Regions from separate parts of the Brucella intermedia LMG 3301 genome, predicted to be linked through region 1. Evidence: riboswitches for the same ligand, from Rfam matches in the RefSeq annotation. Region 1 holds a riboswitch; the other holds the start of a gene.

Region 1 (15,147 bases):
AGGCGGCGGCGGTGCAAGCTGGGCGGTTGCCGCCTTCAATGCGCATAATTCATTCCTCGATATGATGATCAATGCTGGCATTATTGGTCTGATTCTGACACTCATCTGGATAATGATTTTGCCGCTTCGATATATTAGGGAAGCGGAAAGCACAGACAACGACCCTATATTAACGCTGCTTTACATTCGCCTTTGGCTTTACGGATTATATATGTCTTGTATGGAAAGTACGTTCTTTCAGAACGGTGGGGCACTATGGTTCTGTATCATGGTTGCTGTCTTCGGATTGCGCTTGCAGGCTAAGGCAAGGCTTGTCTGAAACAGCTTGGGGAGCTGGGGCAATGGCGGAAATGGATAGTCTCGAGAGGGCGCGCAGACGTCTGGAATGGTACGCCATTCGGCTGAACGACAGCATCAGTCGCCGGTTTCCTTTGCGCCCGTTCTGCTTGCCAGCCAACGAACGGATCATCACTTTCACGTTCGACGATGTACCCGACACGGCGGAAAGCGCCGGAGCTGCGATCCTTGACAAGCACGGCGTCCATGGCACTTTTTATATTGCCGGCAGCATGGTGGGCACGAAAGAGCGCGAGAGGAACCTGATCACGCAGGAAGGGTGCCGGAAGCTGGTTGAACGCGGACACGAGCTGGGTTGCCATACCTACAACCATCTCAAGGTCCCTTATTTCGGCGCGGGGGAAATAGCAGCTGACCTGGACCGCAACACGGCCTATCTCGATGCGTTCGAGCCCAATCGTGGCATGCCACGCAATTTCGCTTATCCTTATTGCGCATCTTCCATGATGACACGGCGGCTATTTGCTGACCGTTACGCGACCTGTCGCGGCGGTGGCAATCGTATCAATCGCGGCATGATCGATCTTGCCTTTTTGCAGGCAGTGGAAATAAGACAGCCAGACGACGGGGCTGCACGCCAGACCCGCTGGATCGATGATCTTAGTGCCAATCCTGGCTGGCTCGTCTTTTATTCGCATGATATCAGCGATACGCCGACTGAATTCGGGTGCAGACCTGAGACCTTCGAGCGCCTCGTATCCCATGCGGTGAAAAGCGGGGCGACCATTCTTTCTGTCCGCGAGGCGGTGGCACGGCTTGAAGCGCATCCCGAAAGACGTGAAACGGTTTTCGGATAAGATGCGCATCAAAAGACAAACTGCTGAGACGCGCCGATTTGTTCAATCAAATCGAAACGCTCTAGCGCGCAACGAGGTGCTGTTTGACGCATGTGAATGATACGGCCCATCGTCTGCTGGCGATTAATAACTATTTTTATCGGCGTGGCGGCGCCGAAACTGTTTTTCTCGACCACATCAAACTGTTTTCTGAGATCGGCTGGCAAACCGCACCGTTTGCCATGCAGCATCCGGATAATTTTCCCTCCGACTGGTCTTCCTATTTTGTTTCCGAAATCGAGTATGGCCGGGAAAGCAGCCCGTTCACCAAAGTCGTGCAGGCGGGCAAGATCATCTATTCATGGGAGGCGCGGGACCGGATCAAGGCATTGATCGAGCACTTTCGCCCCAACGTCGCGCATGCGCATAATATCTATCATCATCTATCGCCGTCGATTTTTCCGGTTTTGAAAGAGGCTGGAATTCCGACGGTCATGACGGCGCACGACCTGAAACTTGCCTGTCCAGCCTATAAGATGCTGTCCCACAACCAGATCTGCGAGCGCTGCAAGGGCGGACGCATCTATAATGTAGCGCTCCACAAATGCATCAAGGATTCCACGGCGCTGAGCGGACTGGTTTTCGTCGAGACGGCGATCCATCGCATGCTTGGCCTTTATCGCAATACGCTTGACCGTATCGTTGTGCCGAGCCGTTTCTATATTGCAAAGCTCGCCGAATGGGGATGGCCGGAAGAAAAGCTGGTCTATATCCCCAACTTCGCCCACACGGACGACCTGAAGCCCTATGCGGATGAGGGCGATTATTTCGCCTATGTCGGACGGCTGGCGCCGGAAAAGGGGATTGGTACTCTCATTCGCTCTGCGGCTCTTGCTGGACAGAAACTTGTCATTGCGGGCACGGGGCCGGAAGAACAATCCTTGAAGGTGCTCGCGGCTGAGGCGGGCGGAGATGTCACCTTTGCAGGCTATGTCTCGGGCGAAAGGTTGCATCAGCTTATCGGCGAGGCGAAAGCGCTCGTTCTGCCGTCTGAATGGTATGAGAACGCGCCGATCAGTATTCTAGAAGCCTACGCACTCGGGGTGCCAGTGATCGGCGCCGACATTGGCGGAATTCCCGAAATGATTATCGAGGGCGAGACCGGGATGGTTTCGCGTACGGGCGATATCGACGATCTCGCCCGCGTCCTGCGCGATTTTGCGCGGTTGACCCCGCAGGCGCGGCGCAAGATGGGAGAAGCAGGCCGCATGTGGGCCGGACATGAATTCTCGCCAGAGGCGTACAGAAACCGGACGCTGGAACTCTATGCCGGGTTGGGAGCGTTTTGATGGTGCGAAGCGATAAAAGACCTCGCGTCATGATGCTGGGCCTGCGCGGTGTCCCCAATGTGCAGGGGGGCGTGGAAAAACACGTCGAAGAGCTCGCCCGGCTCTATGTGACAAAGGGCTGGGATGTCGAGGTGATCGGACGCCGTCCTTATCTTGAGAAAAAGCAGCCTTATGTCTGGGAGGGCGTAGAGGTGACGCCAAGCTGGGCGCCGACCTCCATGAAGTTCGAGGCAATTGTGCATACGGTGCTGGGGGTGCTGCGGGCAGGTTTCACTCGCCCGGATGTCCTGCACATCCATGCGATCGGTCCGGCTCTTGCGGTTCCGCTGGCACGTCTGTTCGGTCTGCGCACGGTCGTGACCCATCATGGTTTTGACTACAATCGGCAAAAGTGGGGACGGCTTGCACGCGCAATGCTGAAGCTTGGCGAATGGTGCGGGATGCGTTTTGCAAATGCGCGCATCGCGGTGTCCAACGATATCGCAAAAACCATGCAGCAGCATTATCATGTGCCGATCACTTTCATTCCCAATGGGGTCACGCTTCGTCCGGCCTGCCAAGACACGACGTGGCTGGAAAAGCACGGCCTTGATCCCAAACGCTACATTGCTCTGGTGGCGCGGATCGTTCCGGAAAAACGTCAGCTTGATCTTATTGAAGCCTTTGCAAAACTTGCCGATCCTTCCTTGAAACTGGCCCTGATCGGATCAGCGGAATATACGGCTGAATATGCCGGAACCGTTCGTGAAAGGGCTGCCGCTGTGCCCGGCGTTGTGCTGACGGGCGCGCTTCAGGGGGAGGAACTGTCGGCCCTGTTCAGTCAGGCTGCACTATTCGTCCTGCCTTCCAGCCATGAGGGGATGCCGATCGCGCTCCTCGAAGCCATGGGATACGGCTTGAACGTGCTCGCAAGCGATATCACTGCAAATGTGGAAGTCGGACTTTCGAAAGATAGCTACTTTCCACTGGGCGATGTGGATGCGTTGAAGGATGCGCTGCGGCGGAAAATCGATCAACCTCTGACAAGCGAGCAGTCGCAGGAAATGATCGACTGGATCGCACGGGACTATAGCTGGAGCGGAATCGCTGATCGCACGCTGAGGGTCTATGAGGAAGGAATAAGGGAATAGGAAGTAGGGGGATATGGGATGTTCCCAAAGCCGCCCCGTGCTGCAACCAGCAACTTATCCGCGTTTCCCTGCCCGACGATAATCATATCGCATATGTGCTTTTTTAGTTCGGGCATTGCGGAAATGCTGAAATAGAAAAAGGGAGCTGCCGAACACGTTCGGCACACTCCCTTATTCCCTTACTTTCCTTAAATCAGCGTGCCCGGCGACGCTCTGCGGTCGGCTGAAAAGCCAGACGCGAATGGTAGCTGCAATATGGGCTCGATTCACCGGATTCATGGCCGCAGAAATGGAAGTCTTCGTTCAGCGGGTCGCCGATCGGCCACTTGCAGGTGCGTTCGCTCAACTGCAACAGCGAGAGCCTGCGGGAAATAGGCACCACCACGTCCGAAGCGGGCTTGACCACTGTTTCCGCAACAACGTCCACGGCATAGTCCACCTGGAGGGCCGTCGCGCCGACCGTCTTGGTCACCGTCGCCGTGCGCATCGTCGTGGTATGGACGCCGGTTGAATGTTGTGCTGCAGGACGTGGCGCTGCGGCAACCGTATTGACTTTCTTGCTGCGCGGAGCAGCGGTCGTGGTCTTGCCACGGCCCGAAAGCTTCAAACGGTGCACTTTGCCGATCACTGCATTGCGGCTGACGCCGCCAAGCTGCGCTGCGATCTGGCTCGCGCTCAAGCCCTCGCTCCACAGTTTCTTCAGTAGTTCGACGCGTTCGTCTGTCCAGTTCATCGCCCTGGGCTCCAATCATTTTCGTTATCCGGAATCCGGCAGTGTTCTCGGATCGCTCCGAGCAAAAACACCATATCTATCCGGGTGACTAGGTCCGCCGCACGAAATGTAGCTTTAATCTCTAAAAAGAAACTACAATATCCAACGACTCCATGACAAGGGATAGCCTTGTCAGGCGGATTCCATTTTTACGGTTTTCCCCAACTTGGGTGCCAAAGACGGTTTTTATTTGATCCGCCCCGAAATTTTGCACGCAATTGCTTCAGAACTGAAAACCCGGATTGTTTCAGGATGGAACATCGCGGACTTGCGGAAATAGGCAACGTCGTCTGGCGACCTCAGCCAGGGAAAGGCCATTCACTATATAGTATGGGTGTTCACGTAAAGCCACCTTCGATGTCCGAGTGCGGCAAGAGCGCGAAAATGCATGAACTCATGTCGAAAGATGGCCCTCAAACCTCGCTTGCTTTGATTGACATTTTTTCTGTGAACGCCAATATACGCGCGAGATAAATATGCCGCCCAGAGGGCGGTTTTTTATTTCTACCGAAGGCTCAGGCTAGGAAGCGTGGGTCTGAGCCCATTCCTCTCATGCCTCCTCGTAGTTTCGTGACGGCTTGGAATGGGGTGTTGGGCGCTCGTCGAAAGGTGGGAACCGTTTCGGGTGCCTGAGGACTGTTTATGGGAAAACACAGCTTTGCCGGCGCAGCCGGGCAAACTGCTAATATGGGCTTTGGAGGCCTGATGCTATGACCGACGCTACGACCGTGCAACCGCTTTACGACACCTATAATCGTGCGGCTCTGCGCTTCGAGCGAGGTGAGGGCATCTGGCTTATTACCGAAAGCGGTGAACGTTATCTCGATTTCGCGGCGGGCATTGCTGTGAACTCGCTTGGTCATTCGCATCCGCATCTGGTGGAAACGCTGAAGGCGCAGGCTGACAAGCTCTGGCATCTGTCCAACGTTTACGAAATTCCGGCGCAGGAAAAGCTGGGGCGGCGTCTTGTCGAAAGCACTTTCGCCGACAAGGTCTTTTTCACCAATTCCGGCGCTGAAGCACTCGAGTGCGCGATCAAGACCGCACGCCGCTATCATTATGTGAGCGGTCATCCGGAACGCTTCCGCATTGTGACTTTTGAGGGTGCTTTCCACGGCCGCACGCTGGCCACAATTGCCGCGGGCGGTCAGGCCAAGTATCTGGAAGGTTTCGGCCCGAAGGTCGATGGTTTCGATCAGGTGCCGTTCGGCGATGAGGCGGCATTGCGCGCAGCCATCACCGACGAGACCGCCGGTATCCTGCTTGAACCCGTTCAGGGCGAAGGCGGTCTGCGCGGTTTCCCGGAAGAATTCATGCGCATGCTGCGCCAGATCTGCGATGAGAAAGGCCTTCTGCTGATCCTTGACGAAGTGCAGACCGGCGTCGGTCGCACCGGCAAGCTGTTCGCGCATGAATGGGCCGGTATCAAGCCGGACATCATGGCGGTCGCCAAAGGTATCGGCGGCGGCTTCCCGATGGGCGCCTGCCTCGCAACTGCCGAAGCTGCCAAAGGCATGACGGCGGGTGTTCACGGCACGACGTATGGCGGCAACCCGCTGGCCATGGCTGTCGGCAATGCGGTTCTTGATGTTGTTCTGGCCGATGGCTTCCTCGAAAATGTCCAGGCTACCGCTCTGGTCATGAAACAGGGGCTCGCCTCCATCATCGACCGCTACCCGGACGTCGTTTCGGAAGTGCGTGGTCGTGGCCTGTTGATCGGTATCAAGTGCGTCGTGCCGAATACCAGTCTCATTCAGGCTCTCCGTGACGAGCATTTCTTGAGCGTCGGGGCCGGAGACAATGTCGTCCGTCTGCTTCCGCCGCTGATCACGACGCCCGAAGAAGCGCGCGAAGCATTGAAGCGCATCGAAATGGCGGTCGAACGGCTCGCAACTGCAAATCCGACCAGTAAGACAGCGTGATATCATGGCTAACGATAACGGGATCAAACACTTTATCGACCTCTCCGCTGTGCCTGCATCGGAGCTTCGTGCGATCATGGAAGACGCCAAGGCACGCAAGGCGCGCCTCAAGGCTGGAGAAATGGAGAAGCCATTCGCAGGCAAGGTGCTTGCGATGATCTTTGAAAAGCCCTCCACCCGCACGCGCGTGTCCTTCGATGTCGGCATGCGCCAGCTGGGCGGCGAGACAATCATGCTGACCGGCTCGGAAATGCAGCTCGGACGCAGCGAAACCATCGCCGACACGGCGAAGGTCCTGTCGCGCTATGTCGATGCGATCATGATCCGCACCACATCACATGACCGGATGCTCGAACTTGCCGAATATGCGACCGTTCCGGTCATCAATGCACTGACGGATGACACGCACCCTTGTCAAATCATGGCCGACGTTCTTACATATGAGGAACATCGCGGCCCGATCAAAGGCAAGACCTTTGCCTGGATGGGGGACGGCAACAACGTCCTCCACTCGCTGGTCGAAGCTGCGGCGCGTTTTGATTTCAACGTCAATATCGCAACGCCGGAAGGCAGCGAACCCAAGTCGCAATATGTCGATTGGGCGAAGGCGAACGGCGCGAACATCATGTCCACCACCGATCCGGAACGGGCGGCGAGCGGTGCGGATTGCATCGTGACCGACACGTGGGTTTCGATGGGGCAGGAAGATCATGCTCGCGGCCACAACGTTTTCATGCCCTATCAGGTCAATGCGCGACTGATGGAAAAAGCTGATCCGAAGGCGCTTTTCATGCACTGCCTGCCCGCCCATCGCGGCGAGGAAGTGACGGATGAAGTGATCGATGGACCGCAATCGGTCGTATTCGACGAAGCGGAAAACAGGCTCCATGCCCAGAAAGCCATTCTGGCGTGGTGCCTTCAAGGCCGCGGTTTGGGAGCATAATTTGGCTGACAAGACCAGCAACGAGCATATCGAAGTCGAGAACATCCACGTCAATCTGGGCGATTTCGACTTCGCAGGCGATGACGCGGTCGTGCCCTTCCAGGTGGAGGGGCTCGACGTGCGCGGTCGCGCGGTTCAGCTCGGCCCGAGCATCGACGGCATTCTGAAACGCCATAACTATCCCGAAGAAGTGGCCCGTCTGCTGGGGGAAGCAACGGTTCTGACCGTATTGCTCGGCACCTCGCTCAAATTCGAAGGCAAGTTTATCTTCCAGACGCAGTCCGACGGCCCCGTCGACATGCTGGTGGTCGATTTCCGCACGCCGCGTTCAGTCCGTGCCTATGCGCGTTTCGACGCGGAGCGCCTGAAGGAAGCGGTTGCCGCAAACAAGACGAAGCCGGAGGAACTGCTGGGACGGGGAACGCTGGCCTTCACAGTCGACCAAGGTGCTTACACCCAGCGCTATCAAGGCATCGTCGCGCTGGATGGTTCGACGCTGGAAGAAATCGCTACGACCTATTTCCGTCAGTCGGAACAGATTCCAACCGACCTCAAACTGAGTGTCGCCAAGCTTGTCGAGCGTGGTGCCGACGGGAAACCTGTCGAACAGTGGCGGGCTGGCGGGCTGATTATTCAATTCCTGCCGGAATCCGAATTGCGCGCGCGCATCCCCGACTTGCCGGGTGGCGACGAGGACGGAGCCGAGGCCGCCTTCCATCCGGAAGATGACGCGTGGGACGAGGCTCGCTCGCTGGTGGGTACGATTGAAAGTTCGGAACTGACCGACCCGCAAGTTGGCTCGGAACGGCTGCTTTACCGGCTGTTCCATGAACGCGGTGTGCGTGTGTTCGAATCTGTGCCTGTGCTGGACGAATGCTCGTGCTCGCGAGAGAAAATTTCCGGCGTGCTGTCAGGCTTCACGGCCGAGGAAATTGCAGAAAGCGCGGAAAACGGAAAGATTTCTGTAACTTGCGAATTTTGCTCGAAAATCTATTCGTTTGATCCGGCAGAGTTCGGGAACTGATGCGTAGATAAATTAGTAGGAATTTATCCCCGTGTTCGGGCAGGCTTTTATTCTCCACCAGTCAATTGTGGAGATACGATATGCCCGACATTTGGATACCGGTTACCCAGCAAAATCTTGAGATCGAGGCTGGCAGTCCGCTCGATTTTTCGACGTTTCTATCAAATCCGCCGATTGACGAGGAGCGACGGCTCATCGTCAATTCGGACGGTCACATCGCCTTGCAGAGCAATCCGGCCGTTCCATATCGGCTGCTGTGTGGAGCCATTGCAACTATTCCCGACCATGTGACAGCGGACAGGATGGCCGTTCAGTTGCGTCGTCATGGATATAATTGCGCACGGTTCCATTTTCTCGACATCGCTTTGATGGAGGGGCAGCTTCAGGATTTCGAATACCGACAGGATATTCTTGATCGGTTCCGCTACTACATGGCCGCGTTGAAACAGAACGGCATATACTGGATCGTCGATGGCCTCACATCGAATGCTGGCGCGTTGGGCGGCGTAACGGACCGCTGGGGAACGGAAGGCCGACTGAAACTCAAGACGCATGTTGAAAATGCGGCTTTCGGCCATTGGCTGCGCTTTCAGGTCGATATCTTCGGGACGGTCAATCCCTATACCGGGCTTGTGCCTTTCGAAGACCCGGCGATGGCGATGGTCGTGCCGTTCAATGAGAATGGATTGGTGTTCAACTCGTGGGTCTTCGCCAACGGCGACCTCCAGGCGTTGGCGGAATTGAAGCCGCCGTTCAATGCTTGGCTGGAGGAGCAATATGGTACTACGGCTGTCTTGCAGGCTGCCTGGGGCGGCGAGTTGCTGGGTAGCGAGCAAATTGAAAACGCCACAGTTGCCCTGCCTTCAAACCGCTATGCGGCGTCCAAACGGCTGCGCGATTTTGCAAGTTTCTGCGTGTCGGTTGAAACCGAGACTGCGAAGAAAATGGGCGACTGCATCCGTGCGATGGGCTTCAGGGGTATCATAGCACCCTATAATAACGGATATGGCATCCAGACCACGCTCACACGCCGCAATCAACAGGTGGTGGCGATGAATACCTATCATGATCCGAACGACAATATGACGGGGCCGATATTCCAGACCAGTTCGTTTGACGGCGCGGTGGCGTACGTCCGCAATGCGGCTGCTACACGTCTGGCAGCAAAGCCATTTGTAATGACGGAGTATGATCATGTTTTCTGGAACAGGCATCGCTACGAGGCGGGGCTTGCAATGCCGGCTTATGCCGCTCTGCAGGACTGGGATATTCTGTGCCGGCATAGCAATGGAGCACTTGTCCTTGGCTATGGCGGCAGCGATTTTAACGAACAGTATATCCGTCCTTACCGCACGGCACTTGATCCCGTTGCCCGTGCCGGCGAAACCCTGTCGGCGCTGCTCTTCCGCCGCGGAGACGTTGCGAAAGCGTTGCATCGTGTGGTGGCGCAGATACAGGATATCGGAAATCTGGCGAGGCTGGACATGCAGGAACCGGATGCCGTGACGATCATGTCGCTAATGTCTCGTTTCGCACAAGGCGATGCTCCGTTCGCACCGGACGCTGTGACGGTCGGTTCCCCTCGCCAGATTAGCACCCGTGCGGACGCCATCGCATTCCTGCGCAGCCATGGAGTTCTGGCTGCGACAAATCCAAGCGATGCAGCATCGGGGATATATGTCAGCGATACCGGAGAGATCAGGCTTGATAGTGCGGCCAAACAGATGCGGGTTGTCACGCAGCATACGGAAGCACTTGCATTCTCATCCATCACCCAGCCGGTACAACTCGGGCAGCTCTGGGTCGGTTCGGCTTCCGGTGCGGGCATGCTGTCTGTTTCTTCGCTCGATGGCCAGACGGTAGCGGACAGCAGCAAGCTATTGCTGATCTTCGCCACGGATGCACGTAATACCGACATGGTCTTCGCCGACAACGAAGAAAAGACTGTCAGTAGCTTCGGCACCTTGCCGGTGCAGATCAAGGTTGGGCATGTCTGGTTCAAGATGCCGATCAACACCGCCTGGCGCTTATCCCCGGTCGGACTGGATGGCGCGGTGCAGCCTCCGGCGATAACGGGTGACGGAACGGATGGACTCAATGTCGAGCTTTGGAACAATGTTTCTGTTCTGGCGAACCCACCGGGACCAACGACTTATTTTGTGATCGAACGCGTTTAAAAACTTTCCCACCGGGCGCCGGATTGCGCGCCCTGTTGAAAATCGAGCGCGCTTTTTCGGGAGCGGCGGCGCGAAAAGGCAAAGACAGAGTTGTACTCTGTTCGTCATCTGCCTTCGCAAAATGCTGGGCTATCTTCAATTCAAGGTGCGTCGCAGGTCCGGCATGTCAAGCGAGAAGGCGGGGATATCGACTTCGAACATGCTGCCACCATTACCCTGCATCTGATACCGTCCGACCATGACACCGGATGTGGTGGTTAACGGGCAGCCCGAGGAATATTGAAATGAATCGCCGGGCTCAAGTGTCGGCTGTTCGCCAACCACACCCGCGCCGCGCACCTCTTCGACGTGTCCGTTTGCGTCGGTAATCTGCCAGTAACGCGAGCGAAGTTGTACGGTTTCCGTCGAATTGTTGGCGATCGTTATACGATAACCCCAGACATAACGGTTTTCGTCGGGGTCCGACTGATCTTCCAGATAGAAAGGCTCGACAGAAACCTCGATCCCCCGCGTTACCGCTCTATACATGCGCACCGCCCTACATTCACATCGGCCCTGGCACCCTGCAATCCGGATCGCAATGATGCTGTCTCCTCAACGGTTCGTCGTTCGGTTTACGGACGCCGCTTTTCGCCCCTCCTATCGCTAAAGTTGCGGGAGGGTCAACAATGTGGGGCAGAAAATACGATGCAATTGCCGAAATCTCCGGCAATTGCATCGTTTACGCCTCCGTTTGCAGCCTAAATGCCACAATGTGGGAAGCAGCTGTTCAGCGAGCGACCTTCAACGCTGCTTCCACGTCTTCCACAAGGTCGTCCGTATCTTCAAGGCCGAGCGATATCCGAAGCAGGCCGTCCGAGATACCCAGTTCAGCCTTGGCCTCGTCGGTAAGGTTCTTGTGCGTCGTGGTTGCCGGGTGGGTAATAAGGCTTTTCGCGTCGCCCAGATTGTTGGAGATGCTGAAGACCTGCAAGGCGTTCTGGAACTTGAACGCTGCCTCTTTGCCGCCTTCCAGCTCCAGGGCGATGAGGGTTGAACCACCGGTCATCTGCTTGGCGATGATGTCGGCCTGCGGATGGTCCGCCCGACCCGGATAGATCACGCGCTTCACGCCCTGCTTGCCTGCGAGGAAGTCGGCAACTGCTGCCGCCGACAGCGTCTGCTGGCGTACACGCACGGACAGTGTTTCAAGGCCTTTCAGCATGATCCATGCGTTGAATGGGCTAAGGCCCGGACCCGTGTGACGGAAATAATCCTGCAGGGTATTTTCAATCCACTCGCGGTCGGAGAGGACCACGCCGCCAAGGCAGCGCCCCTGACCGTCAATGTGCTTTGTCGCAGAATAAACGACGATATGCGCGCCGAGCTCCAGCGGCTTCTGGAATAGCGGGGTTGCGAAAACATTGTCGACGATCAGCTTGGCGCCTGCTTCGTTGGCGACCTGCGCAACGGCAGCAATGTCGATGATTTCGAGCGTCGGGTTGGACGGGCTTTCAAGGAACATCACCTTGGTGTTCGGGCGAACAGCCGCTTTCCAGTTTTCGATGTTGGAACCATCGATGATCGAGATTTCGACGCCGTATTTCGGCAAGATCGTCTCGACGATGTAGCGACAGGAGCCGAAGACGGCGCGAGCCGAAATCACGTGATCCCCGGCCTGCACCTGACAAAGAATGGCAGCCGCGACCGCAGCCATGCCGGAGGCGGTGGCGCGTGCTTCTTCGGCGCCTTCCAGCGCGCACATGCGCTTTTCAAACATGTCGGTGGTCGGGTTGGCGTAACGCGAATAGATGAAACCCGGGTCCTCGCCCTTGAACCGCGCTTCGGCGGCTTCGGCATTGGGATAAAGGAAGCCCTGCGTCAGAAACATCGCTTCCGACATTTCGGCAAATCCAGAGCGAAGCGATCCGGCATGCACGAGTTCGGTTGCAGGGCGAAATTTGCGGGTATTCTCAGTCGTCATTTTTCCAACCTGTCGAAAAGCTGGTCGGCCGGGGCAGGATGTCGAGCCTCGGCGGCCAATAAAAAACCGGCCTTGCGAAAACGCAAAAGGCCGGTAACGAACCGCGGCCTTTTTTAGCGAATTCTTTAACGTGGCTGCAAGCCGGCCGGCCAAATCACCACGGAACAGTTTTCCATTATGCCTGTTGCGCGGAGCCGTCAATGCCGAAACCAACGCATTTCTCGAAAAGCGCATCCGGGGCGCCATGAAAATACTCTGATTCCTGCGGAAAACCCGGTTTCTAGCGGCTGGAAGGGTTGGCATTGAGGTCCTGAGCGGTCAATGGTCTTTGTCAAGCAATGCCTAGAGCATGCCTTCCGAAATCGGGAACCGGTTTCGGGAGATATGCGTGAAAACAAGAGATTAAAGCATGTCGCTTGATTACGACAAAGTACGACATGCTTTAGGCTACGGAGTATCGGGTCGATGACGCAGAAAGATGCTGGAATTCTGGCGGACGCGGATATTTCCGCGCTGTTTGAAAGCGGTTTGCTGGCGTCGCCGCGCGCCCTTGATCCCGACCAGATACAGCCCGCGAGCCTTGACCTGAGGCTCGGCGCAAAAGCCTATCGTGTTCGCGCTTCCTTCATGCCGGGACCCGGGACGCCGGTCATCGAAAAGCTGGAACGGTTAAAACTGCACGAGATCGACCTGACGGCGGGAGCCGTTCTGGAAACGGGCTGCGTTTACATCGTTCCGCTTCTCGAAAGCCTGACGCTGTCGCCCGATCTTTCCGCGTCGGCAAATCCGAAAAGTTCAACGGGCCGCCTCGATATCTTCACCCGCGTCATCGCCGACGGGGCGCAGGAATTCGATAAGGTGCCCGCCGGATACAACGGCCCGCTCTATCTGGAAGTCAGCCCACGCACATTTCCTATTGTCGTGCGTACAGGATCGCGCCTGTCGCAGATACGCTTCCGCAAGGGACGTGCCCAGCTTGACGAGGCGGAGCTTGCTGCATTGCACAAGGCCGAAACGCTGGTCGCAGCGGAAATGCCGAACATCTCCGGCGGTGGCATTGCGCTGTCGGTTGATCTTTCAGGTGGTCCTGACCGGCTGATTGGCTATCGCGGCAAGCACCATACGGCTGTGGTGGATGTGGACAAGCGTGCGGCGCACGACATCCTTGATTTCTGGGAGCCGATCTATGATCGGGGTTCGCGCGAACTCGTGCTTGATCCGGATGAATTCTATATTCTCGTTTCGCGCGAGGCAGTGCATGTCCCGCCGCTTTATGCCGCTGAAATGACGCCCTTCGACCCGCTGGTGGGCGAATTCCGCGTCCATTATGCAGGCTTTTTCGATCCGGGCTTCGGGCACAGCGCTGCGGGCGGAACCGGAAGTCGCGCCGTTCTGGAAGTCCGCAGCCACGAGGTTCCATTCATTCTGGAACATGGGCAGATCGTCGGGCGGCTGGTTTACGAACATATGCTGCATCGCCCATCTGCACTTTATGGCGTCGATCTCGGCTCCAACTATCAGGCGCAGCAGTTGAAGCTTTCCAAGCATTTTCGTTGACTATAATAGCCTCCTCCAAGCAAATATAAATCTGGTGGAGGAGCAAGGTCGACGTGACGAACGGAACTGAACGGGATCGGGACAAGAAGCTTCAAGCCGCAACAGATGCCCCGCAACGCAGGCTGTCGGTGGGCATTGTTGCTTTGCCCGGTTTTACGCTGAGTGCACTCAGCCTTTTCCTCGATCCCTTCCGCCTTGCCGCCGATGATCGCGACAAGAGCCGTCAGATACGCTGCGCGTGGAAAATATGCACGCTATCAGGAGATCCTGTCACCTCCAGTTCCGGCATGGTGATCGAGCCGACCGCTCCCATAGGCGAACTCGACGATTGTGATTATGTGGCAGTCGTCGGCGGATTGCTTGCGCAATACCGGCCCAGACAGCAGGCGCTGGTCGATCTCATCAAGCGTGCGGACCGGCGCGGCAAGACAGTGGTGGGCCTTTGCACGGCTGCCTTTCTGCTGGCGGAAGCAGACCTTTTGCCGGACCGCAATTGCTGCGTCAGCTGGTTCCATCGCGACGATTTTCTGGAGCTTTTCGACGGATATACAGCCGATACGACGAGCCTGTTCCATCGTAGCGGAAGACACTTCACCTGTGCGGGCGGGCTTGGCACGGCGTCATTGGCGCTGTCCATCATACAGAACGAGATTTCGGAGGAACTGGCGCGCAAGAGTGCGTCCATCCTCATGATCCCTTATGAGCTTGTGCGTTCCGAACAACCGGCGCTGAGCTTCAACGGCGTGCGGTCGCCGATGATCCGCAAGGCAATCCGCATTTTCGAGGAAACGCTGGAAGACCCGGTGCCTATGATTGACGTGGCGCGCCGATTGGGAATTTCCGTCCGCCAGATGGAGCGTGGGTTCAAGCTTGCCCTTGAGCGGACGGCGTTCGAGGTCCGCGAAGAGCTGCGGGTTAAGAAGGCCAAGGAACTCTTGTCGGAAACAAGCTTGTCACTGTTGGAAGTGGCTGTTGCAAGCGGCTTTACCGATACGCGCAGCATGAACCGGTCGTTCTCGCGCCAAAAGCAGAAAGCCCCGCGCGAGTACCGCAAGCAGCGCTGAGCGAGGGCAGAACTTGCGCAGGCTGTACGGAGAGCCTATTTCTTGCGCGAAGAATCTGTCGCTTTAAACCATGATTCCGAAAAGTGGTAACCGGTTTTCGGAATCATGCTCAA
Region 2 (15,147 bases), on a different contig from region 1:
CCAGAGCTTCTGCAAAACGCTGTTCTTCTACCGTTTCAACTCCCATGCGAACATGCGGATAGACGAGACTTCCAAAGCCGATAACCACCGTCGGGCCAGTAACGCGGGCCTCCGCGACCATTCGATCCACAAGTTCGCGCGTAATGAGGAGCGGGTTGTCGCTGCTTGAAAGTTCAGCTTCCAACACTGCGATCCGTTCCAGCGCTGCATCGCCGCCAACGCGCCGAACCTCCTCGCGTAACTCGGCTGTGGTCAGAATTCGGCCCTTGTGATTGACGTTCGCCTCGCTGCCGACCAGCTTTGCAAACCGGTCCGCCTCGACATTGAAATGTGTGATTGCGCGATCCAGCGCCTCGCCGACAATCGACTTGAAACGCTGAAACAGTGCGTCGGGCGAGACGGAATGGGTCAGCCAGTTAAACGCGACCCATGTCCGTTCCGGCGTGGTCACTTCATAACCACCCCGGAAATCTCGTGCTTCAAGACAGATAGGCGGAGGCGAGACCTCACCGTCGCCCGTATCGCAAACAGTCGCATTGGCTTCGACCGCTCGCATGATTTCCGACGCGATGAGATGCGCGCTGACACCTTCAAACGGATAGCTCGCATGGGATGGCTGGCCAACCACGAAAGCAAAGGGAAGCTGTTTGCCGATGGTGCCGCGATAGATGGCGCGGCCTTCCGCACCTTCGCCCTGATCGCTTGTTGCATCCAGATTGATACCGGCAACGATATCCAGCCCCCAACGTTCGACAAGTTCAGGCAGGGCGTCGCGCAGACTGCGCATTCCCCGCGAGCCGCGTTCTTCGTCAGGTGTAGCGAACAGGATCAGATTGCCTTCCCGGTCCGGCTGTTGCGAGAAACGTTCCAATACCGCAATGCCTGCGGCGACCCCGCTTTTCATGTCGAGCATGCCTCGGCCGGGAATGTAATTTCCGCTCCTGAAATCGGCGAGAGCCTTTTCCTCGTTCGGTGCAAGCGGACGGCTCGAAAGGTCAGCAAGAAGCGCTTCGAGCAAGGCGTCGGGTTCGAATGCCAGATGTTTCAAATCCCGGTAATTGCCGGTTTCCACCACATCGAAATGGCCGGCCAGCGCCAAAGTCCGCCGCCCGGTCCCGCGAACGACCGCGACGACATTCCTGGTCATCGGCGAACCGTGACTGTCGATGACAGCAATGTCGTCAGGATTTTCCTGGAAGTAAGGAATCTCGCGCAAAAGTTCGGCAAGCTTGGGGCCGAACGATGCCTCGTCAGGTGTTCCGGTCTCACTTGGCCATTTCACCATGCGATAGGAGAGTTCTCGCACCCGTTCCGTCGGGTTCCATTCATTTGGGCTTGCCACGGTCTTTCCTCGCTCAATAGTTCCCCGTCTCCGTACCTAGGTACAGGCGGGTCATGATCTGTTTTAAAAAGTCACTTACTGGTTGAGATGCTTTTTCAGGAACGCACGCGTTCTCTCATTTTCCGGATTGGTGAAGATCACATCCGGCTTGCCTTCCTCCACCACGACGCCCTTGTCCATGAACAGCACCTTGTCGGAGACCTCAGCCGCGAAACGCATTTCATGGGTCACGATCAGCATGGTCATATGCTCCTGCGCGAGCTGTTTCATGACCTGATTGACCTCCTCGACCAACTCCGGATCGAGCGCGGATGTCGCTTCGTCAAACAGCATGACTTTCGGCTGCATCGCCAGTGCGCGGGCGATGGCCACACGCTGCTTCTGTCCGCCCGACAGACGCGACGGATACATGGAAGCCTTGTCGGCGAGACCGACTTTCTTCAAAAGGGAAACGGCCAGTTCCTGGGCTTCCTGCTTGCTCTTGCCCTTCAACTTGATAGGCCCGAGCGTGATGTTTTCCATCACATTGAGATGCGGGAACAGATTGAAGTGCTGGAAAACCATGCCCATCTGCTGACGCACGGCATTGATATGCCGCTCGAAGGCACGCCCGCTCAACGACTGGTTCACCTGCACGCCGTCAAGCAGAATCTGGCCCGAATTGACTGTTTCCAGATGGTTGATGGAGCGAAGCAACGTGCTTTTGCCGGAACCGGAAGGGCCGATAATGGCAATGATCTGGCCGCGTTCGACCGACAGGTTGATGCCTTTGAGAACCTCGAGTGCGCCATAAGCCTTGTGGACGTCGCGCACTTCCACCATGGGTTTGCTGTTGCTCATCGGTAAGCCTCGACTTTCTTTTCCATCCAGTGCAATCCGGCTTCCAGGATGAGATTGAGTACGTAGAAGATCACTGCAGCAGTGATGTAGAATTCAAACGGGCTGTAGGTTTCACTGATCGCCTGCTGCGATGCATGCACCAGTTCGGTAATCCCGATTACCGACACGAGAGCCGTGTCCTTCAGAAGGGCAATCAGGTTGTTGCCCACCTGCGGCAGCGCATTGCGCACGGCCTGCGGTACGATGATGTAGCGCAGAGTTTGACCGCTGCCGAAGCCTAGCGAACGGGCACCTTCGTTCTGCCCCGGATCGACGGTGAGGATCGCAGTGCGGAAAAGATCGGAATTATAAACCGCGAAATGCAGGCCAAGGCCTATAACGCCGGTCCACACGGCGGGAATGTTGATGCCGATCTGCGAGAGGCCATAGTAGAGCAGGAAGAGCTGCAGGAGCAGCGGCGTGCCCATGAACAGCCAGATGAAAAAACGAACCGGATAACGTACCAGCCAGTTGCCGTATAGGACGAGCAAGGCAAACGCGATGCCGCCGAAGAAGCTGACGATGGATGAGGACACAGCGATGATGAGCGTCCACCAGACGCCGGTCATCAGCAGTTCGGTATAAGGCGGGACGATGGAGAAATCGAGTTGCATGGTGTCACCGCCTATTTGAGTGCGTAGCGGGCTTCGAGGAAATCGACGAAGCGTGCAACGATATAGATGAGGACCATGTAGATGGCCGCAGCGATCCCGAAGATTTCAAAGGGCCGGTAGGTCGAGCCGATGAAGCGCTGGGCCGTATAGGTCAGTTCGACCACCGAAATCGCTGAAACCAGAGCGGACCCCTTGATGAGCATCACGGTGTTGACGCCGAGCGAGCGGATCATCAGGCGGGCTGCCTGCGGCAGCACTACAAAGCGCATCGACTGTCCGCTGCTGAAACCGATGGAACGGGCAGCTTCGTTCTGGCCGGCATCCACCGTCAGAATGGCGCCTCGCATGGCTTCAGCGTAATAGGCGCCGATATTGAGGCCGAGGCCAATGGCACCGGCTGCGAAAGGCTCGAGATTGATGCCGATCTGCGGCCCGCCGAAATAGAGAACGAAGAGCTGCAGAAGACACGGGGTGCCGCGAAAAACGCTGACGTAAGCAGCTCCGATAAAACGTAAGGGCCAGAAGCGCGATAGCTTCGCTGCTGTGGCAAGCGCGCCGACGCTCAGTCCTATAAGAATGGCCAGCGCCGATATTTCGACGGTAACCAGGGCGGCTTCCAGAAAATATGGAAAGACCTCCGCCATCAAAGAGAAATTCATCATCTCCCCTTTCCTGTCTGGAGAACCAAGTCGGAAAGACATGTTGCCGGGACAATTGTGGAACAGCCATCCCGGCAAGGGGTTTCAAATAGTTAGCGGATGTCGCGGCCGATCCATTTGGTCGAGATATTCTCGTAGGTGCCATCGGCTTTCATGTCGTCGAGGGCCTTGTTGATGGCATCCTTCAGCTCGGGATTACCCTTGCGCAGGGCGATGCCGACATTGTCGGTGCCCTGAAGCTCCGGCGTATCGAGCTGGCGAACCTTCTCGCCGCTTTCCTTGATGGCGATCAGGATCGGAATATCATCCGAAGCAATGGCGTCGACGCGGCCTGAACGAAGCTCCAGCAGCAATTCCGGTATGCCCTTATAGGTGCGAACCGTCCAGCCGCCCTGCTCGCGCGCCCACTTGTCGCTGGTTTCACCAAGCGTAACGGCGATGGTCTTGCCCTGCTTCAGTTCGTCCATGGACTTGATCGGGGAAGCTTCCGTCACGAAGATGCCACGGCCACCACGATAATACGGGCCTGCAAAATCGACGGCCTTTTCACGTTCGGGCGTGATGCTCATGCTGCCGACGACCACATCGAACTTGCCCGCGCGCAGACCGGCAATGATGCCATCGAAAGCGGTGGTTACGACAACCGGCTTCACACCAAGGCGCTTGGCGATTTCAGTGCCGATATCGACGTCGAAGCCGACAACCTGGTTCTGACCGTCGACAAAGCTGAATGGCGGGAAAACGCCGCTCATGCCGATGCGCAATTCACCGCTCTGCTTGACCTTTTCAAGGTCATTCGCCTGCGCGGGTGCGAGCATCATCAGTGCACCGATGCCAGCGGCAACAAGTGAAGACAGAAGAGTTTTCATTTCGTTTTCTCCTAAGTGATCGTGACGCGATCACGGGCGACGCCCGTTCCGAGCGCCCGGCTGGACGCATCTTTCCAGACCACCGACGCCTGAATGGCGGCGGCAAATTGCTCGGGAAAACAGATTCGGAACAGGCAAGATCGTCGCATCCTGGTTATCCAGGAGCGAAAAAACGAAACGTTTCATCGATCCACCTCCGAAATTCCCCCGCCGGTTGCGTTGCTGCTTGTCCGGCTTGTTTGTTTTCAAGCACGCTAACGGAGCAAAGGATCAACGAAAACGCCAATTCTGTATAGAAAAGTCCAACAATCTGCGATAAACGCAATCAAACTGACGAAATCGTCAAAAGGCGGTGTGACGATGGATGATCTGGATCAACGATTAATCTCGGAACTGCGTATCAATGCACGTGCGTCCATCCCGACGCTGGCAAGCATCCTTGGTGTAGCGCGCGGTACGATCCAGAGCCGGATGGAGCGTTTGATCGCATCGGGTGTCATTGCAGGCTTTACGGTCCGGCTGAAAGATCATGGGTCTACCGACATGATCCGTGGCATCATGATGATCGAACTGACTGGACGAAACATCAAAAGCGTTATCGCGACATTGCGTAAAAATCCCGGCTTTTCCGCAGTGAACACGACAAACGGCACCTGGGACCTGATCGCCGAGATCGAAGTCCCCAATATGAATGAATTTCACCGGCTGGTAACAGGCATTCGTGCCATGGACGGGATCGCGAAGTCCGAGACGCACATCTTTCTCGGACCCGCATAAGTCCCGGCGGGCTATTCGGCGGCTTCCGCCACGTAACCGAACTGCGTAACGCCTTGCGGCGCCGAAACGCCGGGCAGAATACGACCATCATCCACCGGCGCGCCCATCTGGATAGTCATGGGAATGACACCGGCCCAGATCGGCAGCGCATAATCGGCATCGTCATCCTTCGGCGGGCCGGAACGGATTTTTGCCGAAGCCTCGTTCAGTTCCAGTTCGAGAAGCATGGTGGCCTTCAACTCCTTTGCCATCATCGGGCGCAGTCCTTCCCAGCGACCGGGGAAAAGGCCGTTTACGAAACTGCGCAGGTGATGCTCCTTCATCGCGACGTCGGAAACTTTGCGCGCTGTCCCGAAAGCCATGACCGAGCGATAATTGCAGGAATGATGAAACGCGGAACGCGCGAGAACCAGCCCGTCGAGCAGGGTAAAACTGACGCAGACTTCCGCCTGGTCGCAGCTTTCCAGCATTCGGCTGGCGGATGAGCCGTGCCAATAGATGAAATTGCCTTCCCGCCAGACAAGCGTCGGCGTGACATAGGGCGTTCCGTTGAACACATAGGCCACATGTGCCAGAGGTTGGGCATCAATGATTGCATGAACCGTGGCTGCATCATAGGCGCCGCGTTCGTGCAGGCGCTTTACGCGACTGCGGTCGGTGGGGGCTTTCGTCATGGCCGATATTTCTCCTTTATATCTGGCCAAACTGCCTGCATAGTGGCTTTGACAAAATAGCCACTTTTACCGAACACGAAGATGCCAATTTCCAATACACTTCCGGAGTTCGGGATCGATCGCGGCAGCGATATTCCGCTTACCGCCCAGTTGGTTGATCAGATAAGGCAAGCCGTTTTAGCCGGACGGCTGAAGCCCAATGCCAGATTGCCGTCCACCCGCGCCTTGTCCTTGGAGCTTGGCTTGTCGCGAACAACGGTCCTTGCGGCATTCGATCAGTTGATTGCTGAAGGTTATCTGGAGGGAAGGCTGGGTTCGGGCACTCACGTCGCCGCTGAACTTCCCGACAGCAGCCTGACCGTAAATCAACCGCCTCTTCATGTGATAGACCAGCAGCATTTTCATCGGGAGAATCCAAAGCCCTTTCGTCTCGGCGTCTTCGACAGCGATCATTTCCCCCACGATGAGTGGGGAAAGCTACTGGGCCGCATCTGGCGGAAGCCTTCCCCGGATCTGTTGAACAGTGACGATGTATTCGGCTTTCATCCTCTGCGTTCATCGTTGGCCCGCCATTTGCACGAATGGCGCGGCATGGTCGTGTCGCCAGAGCAGATCATAATAACCGGCGGCAGCGCAGACGCGCTTTCACTGATCCGGGAAGCCTTGTTCACCCACGGCGACAGGCTGTGGATGGAAGAACCGGGATATCCACCGGCGCGCAAGATCCTTGGCGTCAATGGCCTCGGCATCATCCCAGTCCCGGTTGATGGCGGAGGGCTCGACGTTTCCAGCGGACGAAACAAGGCCGATGATGCGCGCGGTGCTTTTGTTACCCCGGCACGGCACCACCCGACAGGCGTAACCATGACCTTGGGACGCCGTCTCGAACTGATTGCCTGGGCAAGAGAACGTGATGCGATAATCATCGAGGACGATTACGACAGTGAGCATCGTTATATCGGCCAGCCGCTGCCGGCGCTGCTGTCGCTGGATTCGGACCGTATTCTTTATATCGGAAGCTTCTCCAAGGTCTTCTCTCCCGTCTTGCGGCTCGGCTTTCTGATCGTGCCGTCGCATAGGGTGGCGCAATTTCGGGAACTACGTGAGACGTTGTTTCCTGCGCCCTCGCCGCTCGCGCAGCCAGCTCTGGCCGCGTTCATCGAAACCGGGGCCTTTGCGCAGCACATAAGACGCATGCGCCGCATCCATGCCTCGCGCCGCCGCAAACTGATAGCAGCGCTTGCACCCGGAGAACCGAACCTGTTCCGGATTGAAGCCCCGCCTGCCGGACTATCCTTATTGTTGGCCTTACCAGAGGGACAAAGCGATACACATCTCGCGTCCGTTCTGGCAGAGGCTGATATCGAGGTTCATCCGCTATCGACGCTCTTTACTAAACTGAAGCCACGTCAGGGACTTATCCTCGGTTTCTCAGGATTTGATGAAACCGGACTGGAAAATTCTGCAACAGCTTTGATAAAAATCCTCAAACAGTCGAATTAAAGAATTTGCATTAGCAATTTCATAAACTTTGGATTCAGCTTTTCCCGGTAAGCTTTGATTAGCAATTAGCTCGGGAGGAGCGTTGCAGCCCATTTGTTTTGCGTTACGGGTGCTCATGCGTTCTTCGGTTGTATCAGTCATTGCCCTTGCCTGCGCCGCCTTGACGGGCTGTACGTCAAGCTCCGGCGTCGACAGCATCATGCTCCAGTCGAAAACCTCGGCCGAGACCACGAGTTCGGTGGTCCGCCCGGTTCCGCCCGCTCCTTTGAGTGAAATGGCGAGCGCATCCCAACCGATGCCTGCCGCCAGCCCGGAGGAAGTACTGGCATGGGCAGGCCCTATTCCAGATGCCGGTCCATTCAAGGCAGAGCCCCCAGCACCTGTTGCACCGCGACCGCAGCCACAGGAGCGGCCGCAAGCCCGCATTTCGGTACCGGCTCCGGACGTCGCGGCCTACCCACCCGTGCGCCTTGCACCGCAGGAACGATCCAGAGTCTATAGCCACCGCTTTCGCGATGCGAAGCCAATCAATTTCGGACGTTCATCGCCGCGCAAGCTGGCGGTGCATGGCGTGGATGTATCCCGCTGGCAGGGCGATATCGATTGGGTGAAACTGCGCACGCAGGGCGCAAATTTCGCTTATATCAAGGCTACTGACGGGGGTGACCACCTCGACCCAATGTTCCGCAAGAACTGGCGCGAAGCGAAAGCCGCTGGCATCAAACGCGGTGCCTACCATTTCTTCTATTGGTGCCGCGTGGCAAGCCAGCAGGCCGATTGGTTCATCCGCAATGTTCCCAAGGAAGCCGATGCGCTTCCTCCGGTCATCGATGTGGAATGGAATGGCGATTCGTCCTGCAAGAGACGGCCATCCCCGGCGCAGGTGCGGGAAAAAATGCAGGTCTTCATGGACAAGCTGGAGCAGCATTATGGCAAGCGGCCGATCATCTATACCGCTCCGGATTTCTACGACGACAATCTGAAAGGTGCTTTCACCAATTATCCATTCTGGCTGCGCGCAGTTGCACAGCACCCATCCAAGGTCTATCCGGGTCGTCCGTGGACGTTCTGGCAGTATTCCGGATCGGGCCTGTCACAGGGCGTGAATGGCAAGATCGACCTGAATGTGTTCCACGGTTCGGAAGACGACTGGCACAGATGGCTGGCGCGTGCCGCCAGTTGATTGCCCTCAAAAGCTAGCGACAGACCAGTTTGAATGATATGAGATCACATCAGGGATAACCGAAGCTTTGCCTCGAAACCCGGCATGCAACATCGCCAGGCCGGGTCGCTTGTCGCCCGCATGGTGTTACCATGAAAGGGAACGGCAAACATGGACCCCCGCATATTTGTGCTGGCACTGGCGACATTCGTTACCGGCACCGCCGAGAATATTATTGTAGGCATTCTTCCCGGCATCGCCCGCGGCCTGGATGTTTCTGTCAGCGCCGCCGGTCAGTTGACCTCAATCTTCTCTATTACCTTTGCGCTTGCCGCTCCGCTGGCGCTCGTCCTCACCACGCGGTTTGAGCGGAAAGCCATTCTGGTCTCTGCGTTGGGTGTTTTCATTGCAAGCAATATCGTCGCGAGCTTGAGCCCCAATTACGGGGTTCTGTTTGCCGCGCGTATCGGGATGGCGATGGCAAGCGCGGCGGTTTGCCTGATCGCCACGATGCTGGCAACGGAATTGGTCATCCCGGCGATGCGCGGGCGCGCCATCGGAATCATATTCGTGGGTATCAGTGGTTCGATGGTCGCCGGTGTTCCCACGGGGATGATCGTCAATGAGTGGCTTGGCTGGCGCGCGGTTTTCCTTTGCCTGGCATCAGCCGCAGCTTTGGTTCTGCTTCTGTCAATGCATGCATTGTCCGGCGCGGGGCGCAGCCAGCGCGGCTTGCCGCCTTACACGCCGCACCTGAAATCTTTCCGGTTGGTATCGGCGCAACTGGTTTCAATCCTGATGATCGGCGGTCATTTCGTGCTGTTCGCCTACCTCACACCCTACCTTCTGGAAGCGGTGCATGTCTCTTCGCAGAGAATTATATGGGCGATGTTGGCCTTTGGTCTGGCTGGCATGACGGGCGGGTATCTCGGCGGCCTGCTTGCTGACAAGCTATCGCCGCGACTGGCCATCGTGCTGACGCCACTCCTTTATCTAACAGCGTTGATGGCAATACCTGTCGCGGTCAACTCCAGCACTGTTTTCGGTATGGTGCTGATGATCTGGGCTTGTTTGAGCTGGATGATATCGCCCGTCGTACAGAGTTTTCTCATGACAACCGATCCCGCAACAGCGGACGCCGGGGTCGGGATCAACCTGTCTGCAATGCATGTGGGCGTGGCCCTCGGCACAGCAACAGGCGGGCTTGCGTTTGAATACATGTCATTGCAGGCCCTGCCCTGGACAGGGTCTGTTCTGGTCGGACTGTCCTTGCTATGTGCTCTTAACGCTTCCCGATCTTTTCCAGGTCGTATGGCGTCGATTGATACATCTCGTTGATCCAGTTTCCGAACAGAAGATGCGCGTGGCTGCGCCAGCGATTTTCCGGCTGGCGCGTCGCATCGTCTCCGGGGAAATAATTTGCCGGAACCTTCGTGTCGGGCTGAGCCTGAATGTCGCGGAAATACTCATCTGCAAGCGATGTGGTGTCATACTCCACATGATTGAACATATGCAGCGAGCGGTGATGCGGATCGTCCAACAGACAGAGCCCCGTCTCCGGACTGTCGACCAGCACCTTCAACCCGCTATCGGCAGGAATGTCGCTCTTGCGCACTTCGGTCCACCGGGAAACCGGAATCTTGAAATCATCCGAAAATCCTCGGAGATATGGGGAAGACGGAGCAAGGTTGCGCTGGCTATAGACACCCGAAGCCTTGTCCGGCAGTTCATATTTGCCCATGCCATGGAAATGATGGACGGCAGCCTGCGCTGCCCAGCATATATTCAGCGTCCGGTGCACATGGGTCTGCGTCCAGTCGAAAACACGCTGCATTTCGTCCCAATAGGTGACTTCCTCGAATTCGAGACGCTCGACCGGAGCACCCGTGATGACAAAGCCGTCGAAGCGTTGATCCCGCACATCTTCCCACGGCTGATAGAAGGACAGCATGTGATCGGCCGGCGTGTGGCGCGCCACATGGTTGGTAATCCGAACGAGGGTCAGCTCCACCTGCAACGGTGTTGCGCCGAGAAGACGCGCAATCTGCGTCTCGGTGGTGACCTTGTTCGGCATCAGATTGAGAAGACCGATCTTCAGCGGACGAATATCCTGACGAATGGCATCTGCTTCGCGCATGACCATAACGCCCTCGGCCTGGAGAACACTGGTTGCTGGCAGATCGTCAGGAATTTTAATCGGCATGTCGCGTCGGTCCCTAGTTTATGTCGGAGCTGACGCGAGTGGCTTTATCCGTATATTTGCCGGTTGGGCCACATCCTCCCTTTACAGAGAGTACCACCTTGCCCGGAGAGGCAGGTTGGCGTTGGGCGTCGCCCCCAACTCTTGATGTGATGTCACTTCTACTCAAACTCTTTCAGGGTGGCAATAGGGTTTAAGTGCCACCTCGAACTGTTTGAGAAATTTCCTTTTCAGCGGCTGGCCACTGCGCGAAATCAGCACTGCCACAGACACGGAATTTGGAATGAACGGCCTTTAAATATGTCCGATTGCGGCTTTCAACTCACTCACGCGCTGGGCTGATGTTCGAAATGATCGTTCCCCAGCGAAACCGAACGCGATTGCACGAGAATCCTTTTCTTCGACTGCGACGCGACATGAAGCATGAACTTCTGTCGCACCCGTGGCTTCGATTATCCGACCTACATTGCCGACACTGACGCCGCTGCCAGGCATGATGCTGATGCGCTTCCCGGCCTTTCCCGCCAAATGCCGCAGATTGTCCAGTCCCTCTTCCGCGGTCTGGGAGAGGCCGGACGTCAGGATGCGCTCGAAACCAAGCGCGATTGCCTGCTCCAGCGCGGTCTCCGCGTCAGGCACGAGATCGAAGGCGCGGTGGAGCGTGGTTCCAAGGACATTTGCCTCCGCAATCAGTCTTTCCAGCAAGGTAACATCCAGAGAACCATCGGCGAGCGAAGCACCCAGGACGACCCCTGCCAAGCCGGCATTTCTCGCGTTGCCAATATCTGCCGCCATGATGGCTTCGTCTTCAGCCGAAAAGCAAAAGCTGCCCGCACGGGGTCTGATCATTGCGTAGACCGGGATCGGCGCATCTGAAGCAAGCTCCATCAATGCCTGCGAGGGCGTCAAACCGCCCAGTTCAAGGGCGGAACAGAGTTCGATGCGATCCGCGCCACCTTCGATCGCCGAATATAGGCCTTCGGCGCTATCCACGCAGACTTCGAGTAACACGCTCACGTCTGATGCCCCAATATCGCTGCCCCGACCAAACCGCCATCGCTGCCGAATATTCCGGGAACGACTATAGGCTGCTCCGTTTTGCGCAGGATTCGGGCTCTCACCGCCTCGTCAATCGCTGAAATCAGCTCGGACGCCGTGGCAAGCCCGCCACCCACGGGAATGATCGATGTGCCGGTTACGTTGACGACGGCAGCCAGCGGATCGGCAACGAGTTGGAGATAGGCGGAGATTGTCCTTCCGGCCATCTGACAGCCGTCGAGCCAATCCTGCATAATTCTATGGCTCGTTGCATCGGCCGCATTCAAAAAACGGTGCAGCCTCTCAATCCCGCGCGCGCCGCCGATGGTATCGACACAGCCGCTTTGCCCGCAACCGCAACTGAAGCGCGGGACCAGCACAGTTTGTCCATCGAGGTCCACCGATGTGTTGAGGATCGGGCCATGTCCCCACTCGCCAGTCAATCCGCCCTTACCTCGAACGAGCCGGCCATCGACAACAAGCCCACCGCCGACGCCTGTGCCCAGCACTGCACAGAAGACGATATCGTGGCCTTTACCGGCGCCTTCAATCGCTTCTGCCAGCGTCAGACAATCGGCATCATTGGCCGCGATGACCCGGCGCTGAAGTCGCTCTCCAAGTTCGAGACTTAGCTTGTGACCTGTAATGCAGGGAATATTTGCCGACAGAGCAGTCGTTGTATCCGGATCGACCAATCCGGCGATCGAGAGGGCAAACGGCCACTCCTCTTTCGACGCATGAGTTCGTAGCGCGGTTTCCAGCGCGCACCCAAATTCTTCCCAGCTGTCAGCGGGAGTGGGGAGCTTTTCGAGAAGCTCGATATTTCCCGGATGCGTCGAGCGCGCAAGCCGAATGAAGGATCCACCGACATCTGCCGCGAGAACAGTTCCAGACCTTTGAGACTGACGCGTGCTTCTGTGGTGCATGGTCGATCTTCCGCCGATACGTTTCGATGTATCATCCAATCATCGCAAATGTACCGGCAGTCAATCGCGGGGCGCAGTCTTTCCTAAGGTTTCGACGCTACAAGCGAGATGTTCACACCTTGCGGATCCTTGCATTGAACGACCCACTCCCCGTTCGGTACCTCCATAGGTCCTTGCAGGACGGTTCCGCCAAGAGACTTGACCCTGTCGGCTGCATCCTTGACGCCTTCCACCATGAAGTAAAAACCCCAGCCGACCGGTGTGCCGGGAGGCGCGGTCATGATGCCTCCATGATCGGCGCCATCGACGCTGAATACCTTGTAGTTGCCCATAGGCCCCATGTCGAAATTGCGTGAGAGTTTCCAGCCAAACACTTTCTCGTAGAAGGGAAAAACCGTCTCGCAGTCCTTCGCATGAAGTTCGTGCCAGCCCGGATGTCCCGGTTTGCGTGAGCCGAAATCATCCGGTGCCGGCATATCCCCCATCGGTTCGAAAAGCGCAAAGATGCCGCCTTGCGGGTCGGACACAATCGCGAACCGTCCGATATTCGGGATATCCTGCGGCGCCCTCAAAACCTTGCCACCTTCCGCTTCCACTTTCCGCGCATATTCGTCGGCATTCGCCACGCCGACATAACCAAGCCAACCCGCCTGGCCGCCGCAATCCTCCTTCGGCATGTCCGCCATCGACATCATGCCTGCGATCATGCATCCGGGCACTTCGAACAGCGTATATTTCATGCCGGGAACACCGGCGTCCTTCGCAGCCCAGCCGACGACTTTGGTATAAAAATCCTGCGCGCTGTCCGTGTCTGTCGTCATAAGTTCGTACCAGACGAACGGAGATGAGCCCTGTTTCATTGAACGTACTCCCTTGGTTCCCTCTTTTGTTCGAACGATCAGCCACAACAGCTATGACCGGATGCCTTTGTTTCGTATTCATCGTGCCGCTTGACGAAATGCATCGTCCCGTTTTCGTTGCGGCCCTTGGGCGCTCGATCAAGGATCATCAACGTTCCTATCCATTCTTCAATGCCGCGGGCATAGCTGGAATAGGTGTGATAGATCGTGCCGTTTTCATCCTTGTAGAAGGCGCTCATGCCCGGCAGTTCATCGAAGGCGTCTTCTGCGGCAAGCTTGTCGAAATTGTAGAACACCCGATTGTTTTCGAGCTCTTCCTTCGTGAAGGAGACGTGATAATCGAAGTTGAAGTCGCTGCCTTGCGATGAAACCCATGGGAAATGCCACCCCATCCGCTTCTTGTAGGCTTCGAGCTTTGCCAGCGGTCCGCGCGACACGGCAACGAGCGTTACATCATGATTGTTGAGATGCGCCACCGCGCCATCAAAATTGTCGGCAAGAAACGAACATCCCGTGCAGCCTTGATCCCAGTCAGGTCCGAACATGAAATGATAGATCAGCAACTGGCTGCGCCCGTCGAACAGATCGGAAAGCGTTTTCCGTCCCGAAGGCGTATCGAACGTATAATTCTTGTCAACCTTCACCCATGGCAGGGCTTGCCGCTCACGATTGACCTTGTCGCGCAGATGGGTGGCTTCTTTCTCACTTGCCAGAAGCGCGCGCCGCGCCTCAAGCCAAACTTCTCGGGATACGACCTCGTTCATGGTGCAAGCCCTCCTCCGGCTTTTGCTCCCGCCCGTAGATATCAATGTTCCTGCTTGACGATTTACATTGATATCAATATTAATAAATCATGTCAAATAGCCGTGATGTACCTTTTGAAACAACGCTTCTGGTTCGTGATACCTGCCTTTGCTTGCATGTTCAGCGCGCCGCCCGCGCCCTCGCCCGCCGCTTTGACGATGCCCTGCGCCCGGTGGGGTTAACGAACGGCCAGTTCTCCTTGATGATGTCGCTCAATCGCCCCGTGCCTCCCCCGATGAAGCCGGTCGCGGAGCTTCTGGCCATGGATCAAACCACGCTGACCGCGGCGCTGAAGCCGTTGCAGCGGCAAGGCTGGGTGGAGATCATCGTGAATCCCGACGACAGGCGCGAGCGATTATTGCAACTCACACCCGAGGGCAAAGCTACTCTTGCGGCAGCCGTGCCGATCTGGAAGGCTACCCATCTGGACATCGAGAAGCAGCTCGTAAATGGCAATGGCGACGAAGTTCGTCGCAACCTGCTGGTTATGTCATCGGTGTGATTGGTGCCCCATTCGGAAATACCCCCCGCAGACAAGCGGTCTGGAAATCGCAATCTACAGGTATACATTGATGTCGAACGGTCGCGTACTGCTGGGAACGGGCCGGTCACTCGCCGATTGATCCAGCAAGCAGGCGGAAGTAATGAGCGAAGAGCGTGTCCCCCATCTTGTCGTTGTCGGTGCCGGTTTTGGCGGATTGCAATTGATCCACGATCTCAAGAACGTCAATGTGCGGATTACATTGATTGATCAGCGTAACCATCATCTTTTCCAGCCGCTTTTATATCAGGTTGCGACAACCATCCTCGCCACATCCGAAATTGCCTGGCCGATCCGCC

The links. Region 1 has a riboswitch for S-adenosylmethionine ahead of OINT_RS01655 (O-succinylhomoserine sulfhydrylase). Riboswitches for the same ligand answer to the same signal wherever they lie in the genome.
Region 2: it holds a riboswitch for S-adenosylmethionine, as region 1 does, so the genes downstream of both, metA (homoserine O-acetyltransferase MetA) here and OINT_RS01655 (O-succinylhomoserine sulfhydrylase) in region 1, are expected to answer to the same signal.

The regions. Positions count from the first base shown of each region.
Region 1 covers NZ_ACQA01000001.1:359,252-374,398, forward strand. The annotation lists gene OINT_RS01605 (O-antigen ligase family protein) at 1-319, shown strand, start outside; gene OINT_RS01610 (polysaccharide deacetylase family protein) at 342-1,154, shown strand; gene OINT_RS24015 (hypothetical protein) at 1,163-1,384, opposite strand; gene OINT_RS01615 (glycosyltransferase family 4 protein) at 1,277-2,482, shown strand; gene OINT_RS01620 (glycosyltransferase family 4 protein) at 2,482-3,612, shown strand; gene OINT_RS01625 (GcrA family cell cycle regulator) at 3,806-4,345, opposite strand; gene OINT_RS01630 (aspartate aminotransferase family protein) at 5,095-6,306, shown strand; gene argF (ornithine carbamoyltransferase) at 6,311-7,249, shown strand; gene OINT_RS01640 (Hsp33 family molecular chaperone) at 7,251-8,273, shown strand; gene OINT_RS01645 (hypothetical protein) at 8,354-10,450, shown strand; gene apaG (Co2+/Mg2+ efflux protein ApaG) at 10,586-10,978, opposite strand; gene OINT_RS01655 (O-succinylhomoserine sulfhydrylase) at 11,220-12,413, opposite strand; SAM riboswitch at 12,505-12,584, opposite strand; gene OINT_RS01660 (2'-deoxycytidine 5'-triphosphate deaminase) at 12,879-13,970, shown strand; gene OINT_RS01665 (GlxA family transcriptional regulator) at 14,024-15,034, shown strand.
Region 2 covers NZ_ACQA01000002.1:580,434-595,580, reverse strand. The annotation lists gene OINT_RS15220 (M20/M25/M40 family metallo-hydrolase) at 1-1,285, opposite strand, end outside; gene OINT_RS15215 (amino acid ABC transporter ATP-binding protein) at 1,418-2,182, opposite strand; gene OINT_RS15210 (amino acid ABC transporter permease) at 2,179-2,835, opposite strand; gene OINT_RS15205 (amino acid ABC transporter permease) at 2,847-3,494, opposite strand; gene OINT_RS15200 (ABC transporter substrate-binding protein) at 3,587-4,363, opposite strand; gene OINT_RS23870 (hypothetical protein) at 4,375-4,512, opposite strand; gene OINT_RS15195 (Lrp/AsnC family transcriptional regulator) at 4,724-5,140, shown strand; gene OINT_RS15190 (pyridoxamine 5'-phosphate oxidase family protein) at 5,152-5,814, opposite strand; gene pdxR (MocR-like pyridoxine biosynthesis transcription factor PdxR) at 5,896-7,317, shown strand; gene OINT_RS15180 (glycoside hydrolase family 25 protein) at 7,433-8,500, shown strand; gene OINT_RS15175 (MFS transporter) at 8,651-9,817, shown strand; gene metA (homoserine O-acetyltransferase MetA) at 9,762-10,682, opposite strand; SAM-I-IV-variant riboswitch at 10,725-10,835, opposite strand; gene OINT_RS15165 (copper homeostasis protein CutC) at 10,974-11,696, opposite strand; gene OINT_RS15160 (ROK family protein) at 11,693-12,643, opposite strand; gene OINT_RS15155 (VOC family protein) at 12,727-13,503, opposite strand; gene OINT_RS15150 (DUF899 domain-containing protein) at 13,542-14,267, opposite strand; gene OINT_RS15145 (MarR family winged helix-turn-helix transcriptional regulator) at 14,357-14,809, shown strand; gene OINT_RS15140 (NAD(P)/FAD-dependent oxidoreductase) at 14,952-15,147, shown strand, end outside.